One region of the Cryptosporangium minutisporangium genome, then DNA from elsewhere that is predicted to be linked to it. Evidence: riboswitches for the same ligand, from Rfam matches in the RefSeq annotation. Region 1 holds a riboswitch; each other region holds the start of a gene.
The links. Region 1 has a riboswitch for cobalamin ahead of ABEB28_RS29695 (putative cobaltochelatase). Riboswitches for the same ligand answer to the same signal wherever they lie in the genome.
Positions count from the first base shown of each region.

Region 2: linked by a shared signal. The riboswitch ahead of metE (5-methyltetrahydropteroyltriglutamate--homocysteine S-methyltransferase) and the one ahead of ABEB28_RS29695 (putative cobaltochelatase) in region 1 are both predicted to bind cobalamin.
Region 3: linked by a shared signal. The riboswitch ahead of cobN (cobaltochelatase subunit CobN) and the one ahead of ABEB28_RS29695 (putative cobaltochelatase) in region 1 are both predicted to bind cobalamin.

Region 1 covers NZ_BAAAYN010000043.1:77,782-81,048, reverse strand. The annotation lists gene ABEB28_RS29695 (putative cobaltochelatase) at 1-1,586, opposite strand, end outside; cobalamin riboswitch at 1,682-1,808, opposite strand; gene ABEB28_RS29690 (phosphoribosyltransferase) at 2,199-2,873, opposite strand; gene ABEB28_RS29685 (response regulator) at 2,935-3,267, opposite strand, start outside.
Region 2 covers NZ_BAAAYN010000052.1:67,027-70,293, forward strand. The annotation lists gene metE (5-methyltetrahydropteroyltriglutamate--homocysteine S-methyltransferase) at 1-1,203, opposite strand, end outside; cobalamin riboswitch at 1,324-1,531, opposite strand; gene ABEB28_RS35805 (cyclase family protein) at 1,673-2,464, shown strand; gene ABEB28_RS35810 (mycothiol transferase) at 2,535-3,044, opposite strand; gene ABEB28_RS35815 (glucose-1-phosphate adenylyltransferase family protein) at 3,089-3,267, opposite strand, start outside.
Region 3 covers NZ_BAAAYN010000031.1:46,157-49,423, reverse strand. The annotation lists gene cobN (cobaltochelatase subunit CobN) at 1-1,670, opposite strand, end outside; cobalamin riboswitch at 1,754-1,877, opposite strand; gene ABEB28_RS24135 (precorrin-3B synthase) at 1,978-3,147, shown strand; gene ABEB28_RS24130 (precorrin-8X methylmutase) at 3,198-3,267, shown strand, end outside.

The sequences.
Region 1 (3,267 bases):
GTGTTGGACTCCCGGCCGCGGCGGACGGCCTGACGCAGATCGGCGCGGTCGACGAGCAGCCCCGCGATACGGCCACGAGCCTTTTGGTGCGGCGCCGCGGCCAGCAGCGTCGCGGTCAGGTGGACGTCGGTCACCGGACCGTCCGTGCGGGTCGCGCGCACCACCCGGCCGCGGCGGGACTCGGCGGCCGAGCGCCGGCCGGTGGCGTCGGACTGACTGCGGCCGATGCCCGGAACCGTGAGCAGTCTCGTCCGGTAGGGGGACGCCGCCCGCACGGCTGGTTGCTCGGCGGGCGCACCGGGCAGCCCGGGGACACCGTCCGGCGCCTCACCGGTGGGCGCGGTGCGCGGCTGCGGCGCGGGGGCCGGCGGCGCTTCCGGTGCGGTGCCGTCGGTATCGGAAGGTGGCGGGCTCGATCCGTCCGCCCCCTCACCACCGTCCGGGGCGCCGCCGTCCGGGCCACCGTCACCCGGGCCACCGTCGCTCCCGCCACCGTCGTCAGGGCCCTCGTCGTCAGAGCCACCGCCGTCGGGGCCACCGTCGCCCGGGTCGTCCGGATCGTCGTCCGGGTCGTTCTCGGCGGCCTCGCGCAGCGCTTCGTCGAGCTTGTCCTGGTCGAGGCCGGGCGCGTCGAACGGATTGCGGCGACGGCGGTGCGGCAACGCCAACTCCGCCGCCCGCCGGATGTCCTCGTCGGTGACGTGGTCCCGCCCGTGCCACGCCGCGAGCGCGACCGCCGTGCGGGCCGTGACCAGGTCGGCGCGCAACCCGTCCACGTCGAAAGCGGCGCACACCGCGGTGATCCGCCGCAGAGCGGCGTCGCTCAGCTCGACGGCCGAGAGCCGGTCGCGGGCGTCGACGATGCGGGCCGCGAGCTCGGTGTCGGCGGCGGCCCAGCGCGCCGCGAACCCCTCCGGATCGGCCTCATAGGCCAGCCGGCGCCGCACGACCTCCGCGCGCTCGGCCGGCTTTCGACTGGCGGTGACCTCGACGGTGAGGCCGAACCGGTCGAGCAACTGCGGGCGGAGCTCGCCCTCCTCCGGGTTCATCGTTCCGACCAGCAGGAACCGGGCGGCGTGCCGCACCGAGACGCCGTCCCGCTCGACGTAGGCGCTGCCCATCCCGGCCGCGTCCAGGAGCGTGTCGACCAGGTGGTCGGCGAGCAGGTTCACCTCGTCGACGTAGAGGACGCCCCGGTGCGCGGCGGCGAGCAGACCCGGCTGGTAGGCGCGGACGCCCTCGGTGAGCGCGCGCTCCAGGTCCAGCGCGCCCACCAGCCGGTCCTCGGTCGCGCCGACCGGCAGCTCGACCAGCCGCGCCGGACGGGTCTCGGCGACCACGTCGACGTGCGGCCCGTCCGGGCAGAGCGGGTCGGGGGCGGCCGGATCGCAGGCGAACCGGCACCCGGGAACAACCGTGATCGCGGGCAGCAACGCGTGCAGCGCCCGGACGACGGTGGATTTGGCGGTGCCTTTCTCGCCCCGGGCCAGGACGCCACCGATGGCGGGCGAGACGGCGTTGAGCGTCAACGCCAGGCGGAGGTCGTCGAGGCCGACGACGGCGGAGAACGGGTACGGCGGGGTCACCCGCCGGTCACGCACGAGCGCATGCCAGGGTCCTTCCCGCGGGTGTCCACGCCCGCGTGTGGGTGACCTGCGAGCATGCTCGCAGGGAGCGGACGCAGTGTCCTGGCTCCCGGATCGACGCGTTTCCTCGGCCTTCCAGCCGTGTCTGGCCGTGACCGTTGGGTGAGGTCGGCTCCCCGGTGACAGTGGCGGGACCGCGCCGGATTCTCACCGGTCTTCCTGCCCTCCGCTCAGGCGACACTGTGACTCACCGCGTGGCCTGCCGTCAAAGGGCACCCACCCCGCGAGACACGAGTCACGCAAGACCCACCCTGCGCACGCAGTCGCGCGGCCCCGCGGCGCAGCCCTCGGTGCGCGGTGCGTGAGGGCGCGGGCGGGCGCGCGGGGCGCGGGGCACGGGGCGCGGTGCGCGGGGCACGGGGCGCGGTGCGCGGGGCACGGGGGCGGCGCCTTTTCGGGAAGAGCACCCACCCCCTGCGAGCCCCGGCCCGACTTTTCGGGAAGACCACCCCTCAGCGGCGCCCCGGAGGTGGCCTTTCGGGAAACCACCCGCCACCTCGCCGCGCCGAGGTTGTCTTCCCGAAAACCACCCCACGCGCCGAAGCACCGGGCTCAGAGGCGGAGTGCGGCGCTCTCGTGGCGGGCGACGCGCAGCTCCTCTTCGACCTGCTCGTCGGTGAGCTGCGGAAAGTCTCGGTAGTGGAACCCCACCGCACGGAACTCCGGCGGCGCGCTCACGCACACCACCGCGTCGGTCTCGGTGCGGAGTATGGCCACCGCCTGCGGCGCGCAGACGGGCGCGGCGAACACGAGATGCCCCGGGTTCTCGGCCCGCACCCGCCGGAGCGCGGCCCGCGCGGTCGCGCCGGTCGCCAACCCGTCGTCGACGACCACCACGGTCCGCCCGGCCACCACCGGCGCCGACCGCCCGGTCCGGTACCGCTCGGTGCGGCGGCGCGCCTCGGCCCGCTCCCGCTCGACGTCCGCGTCGAGGTCCTCCAGCCGGAGACCGACCTGTCCGAGTAGCCCTTGGTCGAACAGCGCGGGCCCGTCGATGGTCACCGCGCCCAGGGCGAGCTCGCGGTGCCACGGCACGCCGATTTTCCGCGCGACCACGACGTCCAGCTCACCGTGGACCGCGGCGGCCACCGCACGCGCGATCGGAACACCACCGCGCGGCAGCCCGAGGACCAACGGCACGTGGTGCGCATCGCCATGGTCGACGAGGTGCTCACTCACCGCAGTGGCCAACGCCCGGCCTGCTTCCGTCCGGTCGGCGAAGAACATCAGACACCCCCAGCGCCCGGCAACCGTTACTCCCGGTTACCCCAGCCCGAGACGCTGACACTCAGGTGGCCGCCCCCAATCCTCGTTCCCTGGCAAGAACCAGGGCTTCGGAACGGTTCGGCACACCGAGCTTCGTCAGCACGTTCGCCACGTGGTTCCGCACCGTCTTGGGGCTCAGCACCAGCCGACGCGAGATCGTCGTGTTGTCGTACCCCCGCGCGACCAGGTCGAGGACCTCCCGCTCCCGGTCGGTGAGCTCGGGAAACGGCACCGGCCCGGTGGTCCGCGCCCCGGACAGGTAGTTCATCGCCCGGGCCGCCACCTGCGGTCCCAGGATCACCTCGCCGTTCGCGACCGCCCGTACCGCCCGCTCGACCTCGGTCGGCGTCGCGCC
Region 2 (3,267 bases), on a different contig from region 1:
GGGCCGCATCGCGTCCAGACGGGCGTGCACCGTCTGGTCCCGCCAGGCGTCCGGCATCGGGGGCAGCGCGGAGGGTAGTGCGCCGACTCCGTCGGTCAAGACACGGCTGAGCGCGACGACCTCGTCCACCTTCTGCCGCGCGAACGCCAGGCGCTCGACCAGCGCCGGGTCGAGGTCGGTCTCGGCGGTGAGATCGACCGGGACGTGCAGCAGCGAACACGAGGTGGAGACCGCGACGTCGTCGGCCAGGCCACTGAGGGTGGCGTAGATCGCCGAGGCCGCGCCGAGGTCGGTGCGCCAGATGTTGTGCCCGTCGACCAGCCCGGCGACGATCGTCGTGCCGCTCACCGTGCCACGACCAGCCAGCCTGTCCAGATCTCGGGAGCCGGCCACCAGATCGAGCCCCAGCGCATCGACGCGGGCGTCCAGCAGCGCCGGCAGCGCGTCGTCAAGCGCACCGAAGTACGAAGCGACGAAGATCCGCGGGCGCCGCTCCACCGCCACGAGGCGTGTGTAGGCCGCGCGCAGCGCGTCGATCTCGGCCGGGGTGCGGTCGGCGACGAACGCCGGCTCGTCCAGCTGCACCCACTCCGCACCCGCGTCGGCGAGCGCGCCGAGGATCTCGGTGTAGACCTCCACGAGGTCCTCGAGCCGGTCGAAGGGACGGAAGCCCTCCGGGGAACCGTCAGTGGCCTTCGCCAGCAGCAGGAACGTGGCCGGGCCGACCAGCACCGGCCGGGTCGTGATCCCCAGCTCGGTAGCCTCGGCCAGCTCACCGAGAGCCTTGGCCGGGTTGGCCGCCAAGACGGTGTCCGGGCCGATCTCCGGTACCAGGTAGTGGTAGTTCGTCGCGAACCATTTGGTCAGCTCCAGCGCCGGTTCGGCATCCACACCGCGGGCCATCGCGAAGTACGTGTCGAGTGCGGACAGACCGAGGTGGCGGAACCGCTCCGGCACGGCGTCGACCGCGACCGCGGTATCGAGCACCTGGTCGTAGTAGGAGAACGTGTTGGACGGAATCGCGTCCAGACCGGCGTCACGCAGCGTGCGCCAGACGCCTTCGCGTAGTTCGGCGGCGGTGGCGTGCAGGTCAGCCTCGCCGATCCGGCCGGCCCAGTAGTCCTCAACGGCCCGCTTGAGTTCGCGGCGCGGACCGATCCGGGGGTAACCGAGGACGGTGCTTCGTCCGAAAGTCGTGCTCATGGTGTCCTTCCCTCGAAGATCCGATGGACCGAAGGAACGGACAGGGGAAGGCGCGGGCAGCAACAGGCAACTGCCGGCCTCCGCCCTGACCCTCCCTCGGGGTCGTCGGCGGCGCACGCGGTCGCGTGCACGGTGCGGGCAGGTCTTCGGACTCGTGGGCCTACTACTCGTGCCTACTGACCGTCGCTTCCCAGGAGCTCGTGCTCCCAGTGCTTCATGACGGCGGTCGTTCCCACTCACCGCTGCGGGGCAGCCCCGGATTCTCACCGGGTTCCCTCTTACGACGCCCGCCTGGAGGACGGGACGAACCAGCACTGCGCCCCATCGTAGGGGCCGACACCAGTTGTCTCAGCCGGTGCTGGTCGCTCGGGTTGCGCCGGGGACCTTGCTCGGCGAGTGCAGTCGGACTGTACGTAGGCGTCAGAGATCGTAAATACCGCTGACATCGACGGTCCGCGATGATGGCGCGATGAGTGCACAGCAGTTCCGCGCGGAGTTCGACGCGCGTGTCGAGTTCTCCAACGGCGGACACTTGGAGGTCGCGGGGTTCCGCGTCGACGTGCCTACCGCGGACGTCTCCGCGGCCGACGTCGCGACACTGTTCGTCGCCTCGCTGGGCCTGTTGATGAGCGAACACGTCGAGCTCAGCGCCCTCCGCGTCTTTCCCGAGGCCCACAAGGGCACCCGCGGCGGTCCGTCCGCGGTGCCCGATACATCATCCGACCGGCCGCGCCGGCTGATCGACCTCAGCCACGTCACCGAGCCGGGGATGCCGACTACCTGCCTCGACACTCCGTTCCGCGACACCCACGAACACGATCTCAGCACTCTCCCGCTGCGCCGGATCGCCGATCTGCCGGCCGTCGTCGTCCGGACCACAGGCGCGGCCACCCGGGCTGTCGACGTCGGCGCGCTCGCTCCGTTCGACGTCGCCGGCAAGGCCGTCTTGCTGCACACCGACGCCGACCACCACTTCGGGACGCCCGCCTACGCCGAAGACGCCCCCTACCTCACGGCGGCCGGGGCGCAGTGGCTCGCCGACCACGCCGCCGCCGTCGTCGGCATCGACGCGATCGGCCTCGACCACGCCGACGACCCAGCTCGACCGGCGCGCACGATCCTGCTCGGTGCAGACATCCCGATCGTCGAACACCTGACCGGCCTCGGCCGGCTGCCGCCCCACGGCGCACGATTCACCGCCGCGCCCCTGCGGCTCGCCCACACCGGCACCGCTCCGGTCCGGGCGTTCGCGGCGGTCTGAGAGCGGCGGGCCGCGCCGAACCAGGCCGCCATGGCGCGCAGCGGACGTGGCCGGGGGACTGCCGGACAGTTCACTCGCCGGTCGGGCCGCCGGCCAACTCGGCGGCGACGTCCAGGTGACCCAGGTGGCGGGCGTACTCCTGGAGCACGTGGAAGAGCACCCGCTCCAGCGTCGCCGGGGGTGCGCCCTCCCAGCGCGGCCCCGGGGCGCCGACCGCGGAGAGGTCGGCGCCCGCGACCGCGGCGCGGGTCCGGACGCCTTGAGCACGCAACTCGGCGATGAGGCTCGCGAGGGTCTCGGACGGCTCGACGTGCCATCGACCGTCCCGCTGGTCACCCCAGGGATCGGCCACGGGCCGGCCGGCGAACCCCCACTCGATCCATCGGCGTTCCATGTAGCGCAGGTGCTTGAGCAGCTCCAGCGGCGTCCATCCGGTCGGGAGGCGGCTGGCGCGCTGGTCGGCGTCGGGAAGCGCCGCCGCCTTCGCCACCACCGTCTCGCGGAAGTAGTCCAGGTAGCGCAGGAAGACCTCGGACCGGTCGGCGGCCGGATCGGTCGGTGAAGGGAACGACGGTGTCACCGGCCCATCATCCGCCAGGCCGCCGGTCCGGCGACCACGCCTCGCTACGCGGACTCGTTCGGGACACGGGCGCCGACTGCGACCGAGGCGCCGTCAGCCACCCGAGCCCCGGCGCCGACCAGCACCACGGTGTCCGCGGACTCGTTCTCGGCGTCGCGGTCGCCGGGCGGCGCGCCGAGGGTGGCGCCAACCCCGATCTCAGCCCCGGTGTCGACGACCGCGC
Region 3 (3,267 bases), on a different contig from region 1:
CCGTCGGCGGCGGACATTCCGACGGTCTTGCCGGGCAGCCACTCCAGGTTGCCGTGTTTGCCCAGGTGGACGACGGCATCTGCGCCGAACTCGGCGGCCAGCCAACGGTAGGCGGCCAGGTAGTGATGGCTCGGCGGGAGGTCCGGGTCGTGGTAGATCGCGACCGGGTTCTCGCCGAAACCACGCGGCGGCTGGATCATCACGACGACGTTCCCGGCGCGCAGGGCGGCCAGCACGATGTCGCCGTCGTGGACGTAGAGCTCACCCGGCGGCTCGCCCCAGTGCTCGAGCATCTTCCGCTGCAGATCTTCGTCGAGGGACTCGAAGTACGCGCGGTAGGTCGCGGCCGGGATCCGGACCGGGTTCGACGCGAGCTGCTCCTCGGTGAGCCAGGCGGTGTCGTGCCCGCCGGCCTTGATCAGCGCGTGGATCAGCGCGTCGCCGTCCTGCGCCTCCACGCCCGGGAGGCCGTCTCCGAGGAAGTACCCGGCGTCCGCCAAGGCCTGCAGCAGCTTCACCGCGGACTTCGGCGTGTCCAGGCCGACCGCGTTGCCCACCCGGGCGTGCTTCGTGGGGTAGGCGGAGAGCATCAGCGCGATGCGTTTCTCGGCGGCCGGGATGTGCCGCAGCGCACCGTGCTTCACCGCGATGCCGGCCACCCGGGCGGCCCGCTCGGGGTCGGCGACGTAGACGGTCAGCCCGTCGGCGTCGATCTCTTTGAACGAGAACGGGACCGTGATGATCCGGCCGTCGAACTCCGGGATCGCGACCTGGGTCGCGTTGTCCAGCGGGCTCAGGCCGTCGTCGTTCGCCGCCCAGGTCTCGCGGCTGCTGGTCAGGCACAGACCCTGCAGGATCGGGACGTCGAGCGCGGCGAGCGCGCCCACGTCCCAGGCGTCGTCGTCGCCGCCGGCGCTGACGGTGGCGGGCTTCGTGCCGCCGGCCGCGAGCACGGTCACGACCAGGGCGTCGGCGCGCTCCAGCGTGCGCAGCAGCTCGGCCGGCGCCGCTCGGAGCGAGGCGCAGAACACCGGGAGCGCCTGGCCGCCTGCGTCCTCGATCGCGTCACACAACGCCTCGACGAACGAGGTGTTCCCGGCGACGTGGTGCGCTCGGTAGTACAGGACACCGATGCACGGACCAGTACGTCTCCGAACGTCTGCTGAGGTTCCGTACCTCGTTGTGGTCTCTGCGGCAGGACCTTCTCCCACCGGGGTCGGCGTGGGATCGGTTGCGGTCCGCGGTTGGCGCTCGAGGACACCCCAGGTCGGGGTGTCGACGGGAGGCGCGAAGCCGAGGCCGGTGAGCAGGACCGTGTCGCTCAGGAAGTTGTGGAGCTGCTCCAAGTTCGCCGCGCCGCCCTGGGCGAGGTACCCGTGGGCCTCCGCCGCAACGCCCGCCGGCACGCTGGACAGCTGCATCAGGTCCGCGTCCGGCGCGATCTCGCCCCCGAGTACGACGACCGGCCGCGGCCCGGCCAGCAGCGCGTCCAAGCCTTCCTCCCACGCCCGGCGTCCGCCGAGGATGCGGACCACGACCAAGTCGACGCCGTCGAGCAGCTCCGGCAGGTCGTCGACGCTGGTCCGAGCGGGGTTGGCCAGGCGGTACGGAGCTCCGCTGGCCCGCGCCGAGAGCAGGTCCGTGTCGGAGGTCGAGAGCAGCAGAATCACGCAGGGGTCCTCACTCGGGGTCCGCGCCCCGGGTCGTGTGGTTCGGCAACGGCTGTAGTGCCCGCTGCCTCTCGCGGCGTCCGGAGTCTCCTGGCTCCCGGATCGGTGCTCCCCTGCTCGCCTTCCCGCTGACGCAGTGGCTTTGGAGTGCAGGGTCGCTCCCCGGTGACAGTGGCGGGACCGCGCCGGATTCTCACCGGCTTCCTCCACCTGACACCGCTCGTGGCCTCTCAACACTGGTGATCGGGGTCGCTCCCGTCAAGTGGGCCCAATTGCGGTAGCCCGGGTGGCACGTAGCATCCGGCGTATGCCCACCGCCGTGCCCGCTCCGCGCCGCCTGGACGCCGACCGCTGTCCAGGCGCGCTGCAGGTGCACGAGGCTGCGGACGGCGGTTTGGCGCGGATCCGGGTCCCCGGTGGTGTGGTGAGCCTCACCCAGTGGGCCGCGCTACAGGAGTACGCCCCGCTCGACCTGACCTCCCGCGCGAACGTCCAGATCAGGGGCGTCGCCGACCCGACCGCGCTGGCCATGCGCCTGGCGTCCGCCGGGTTGTTGCCGTCCGCCACGCACGAGCGGGTGCGGAACATCGTCGCCTCTCCGCTCGGCGACGTGCGTCCGGTCGTGACCGGACTCGACCGGGAGCTCTGCGCCTCCCCGGACCTGGCCGCACTGCCAGGGCGTTTCCTGTTCGCGGTGGACTCCGCGCGGGACGTGGCGGGCCTGGGTGCGGACGTGACCGTGCTGCTCGGCTCCGACCCCGTCCCGGTGCTGCTGGCGGGCGTCGACTGCGGTCTGCGGGTCCGCGTCGACCAGGCCGTTCCCGCCCTTCTGGCGGCCGCGTGGGGGTTCCTCGCCGAGCGCCGGGCACAGGAGTCCCGGGCCTGGCGTCTGGCGGAGGTGGACGACGGACCGGCCCGCGTCGCCGCCCGGGTGGCCGACGCGCTCGGGGTGCCGTTGTCCCGTCCGGACGTCACCGCGCCGCCGCCGCCCGCCTCCGGACCGATCGGGGTGGCACCCGGCGGAGTCGGCGCGGTCGCACCGCTCGGGCGCCTCACGGCCGTGCAGATGGCGCGGATCGGTGAGCTGGCCCGGGACGAGATCATCGTCACTCCGTGGCGCGGTGTCGTGCTGCCGGGTGTCGGTGCTTCCGCGCTGGACGCGTTGACTGACGTCGGCCTGGTCACCGACCCGGCGTCCCCGTGGGCGACCGCGACCGCGTGCACCGGGCTGCCCGGCTGCGCCAAGTCGCTGGCGGACGTGCGCGCGGACGCTTCGGTCGCGCTCGGGGTAGCCCAACCTGCGCCGGGCCTCTCGCCGGTGCACTTCGTCGGCTGTGAACGGCGCTGCGGGCATCCCGTCGGTGTACACGTCGACGTGCTCGCCACGGCCGACGGCTACCAGGTCGACGGTTTCCCGGTCGACGACGTCGACGAGCTACCCGCGATCGTCGCGGCAGCCAGGAGGAGCAAGCAGTGAGTTGGCAGTACATCCGCGATGGGGCGGAGATCTATCGGCAGTCGTTCGCGATGATCCGGGCCGAAGCCGACCTCGACGGTCTTCCGGCCGACGTCGCACGCGTGGCGGTCCGGATGATCC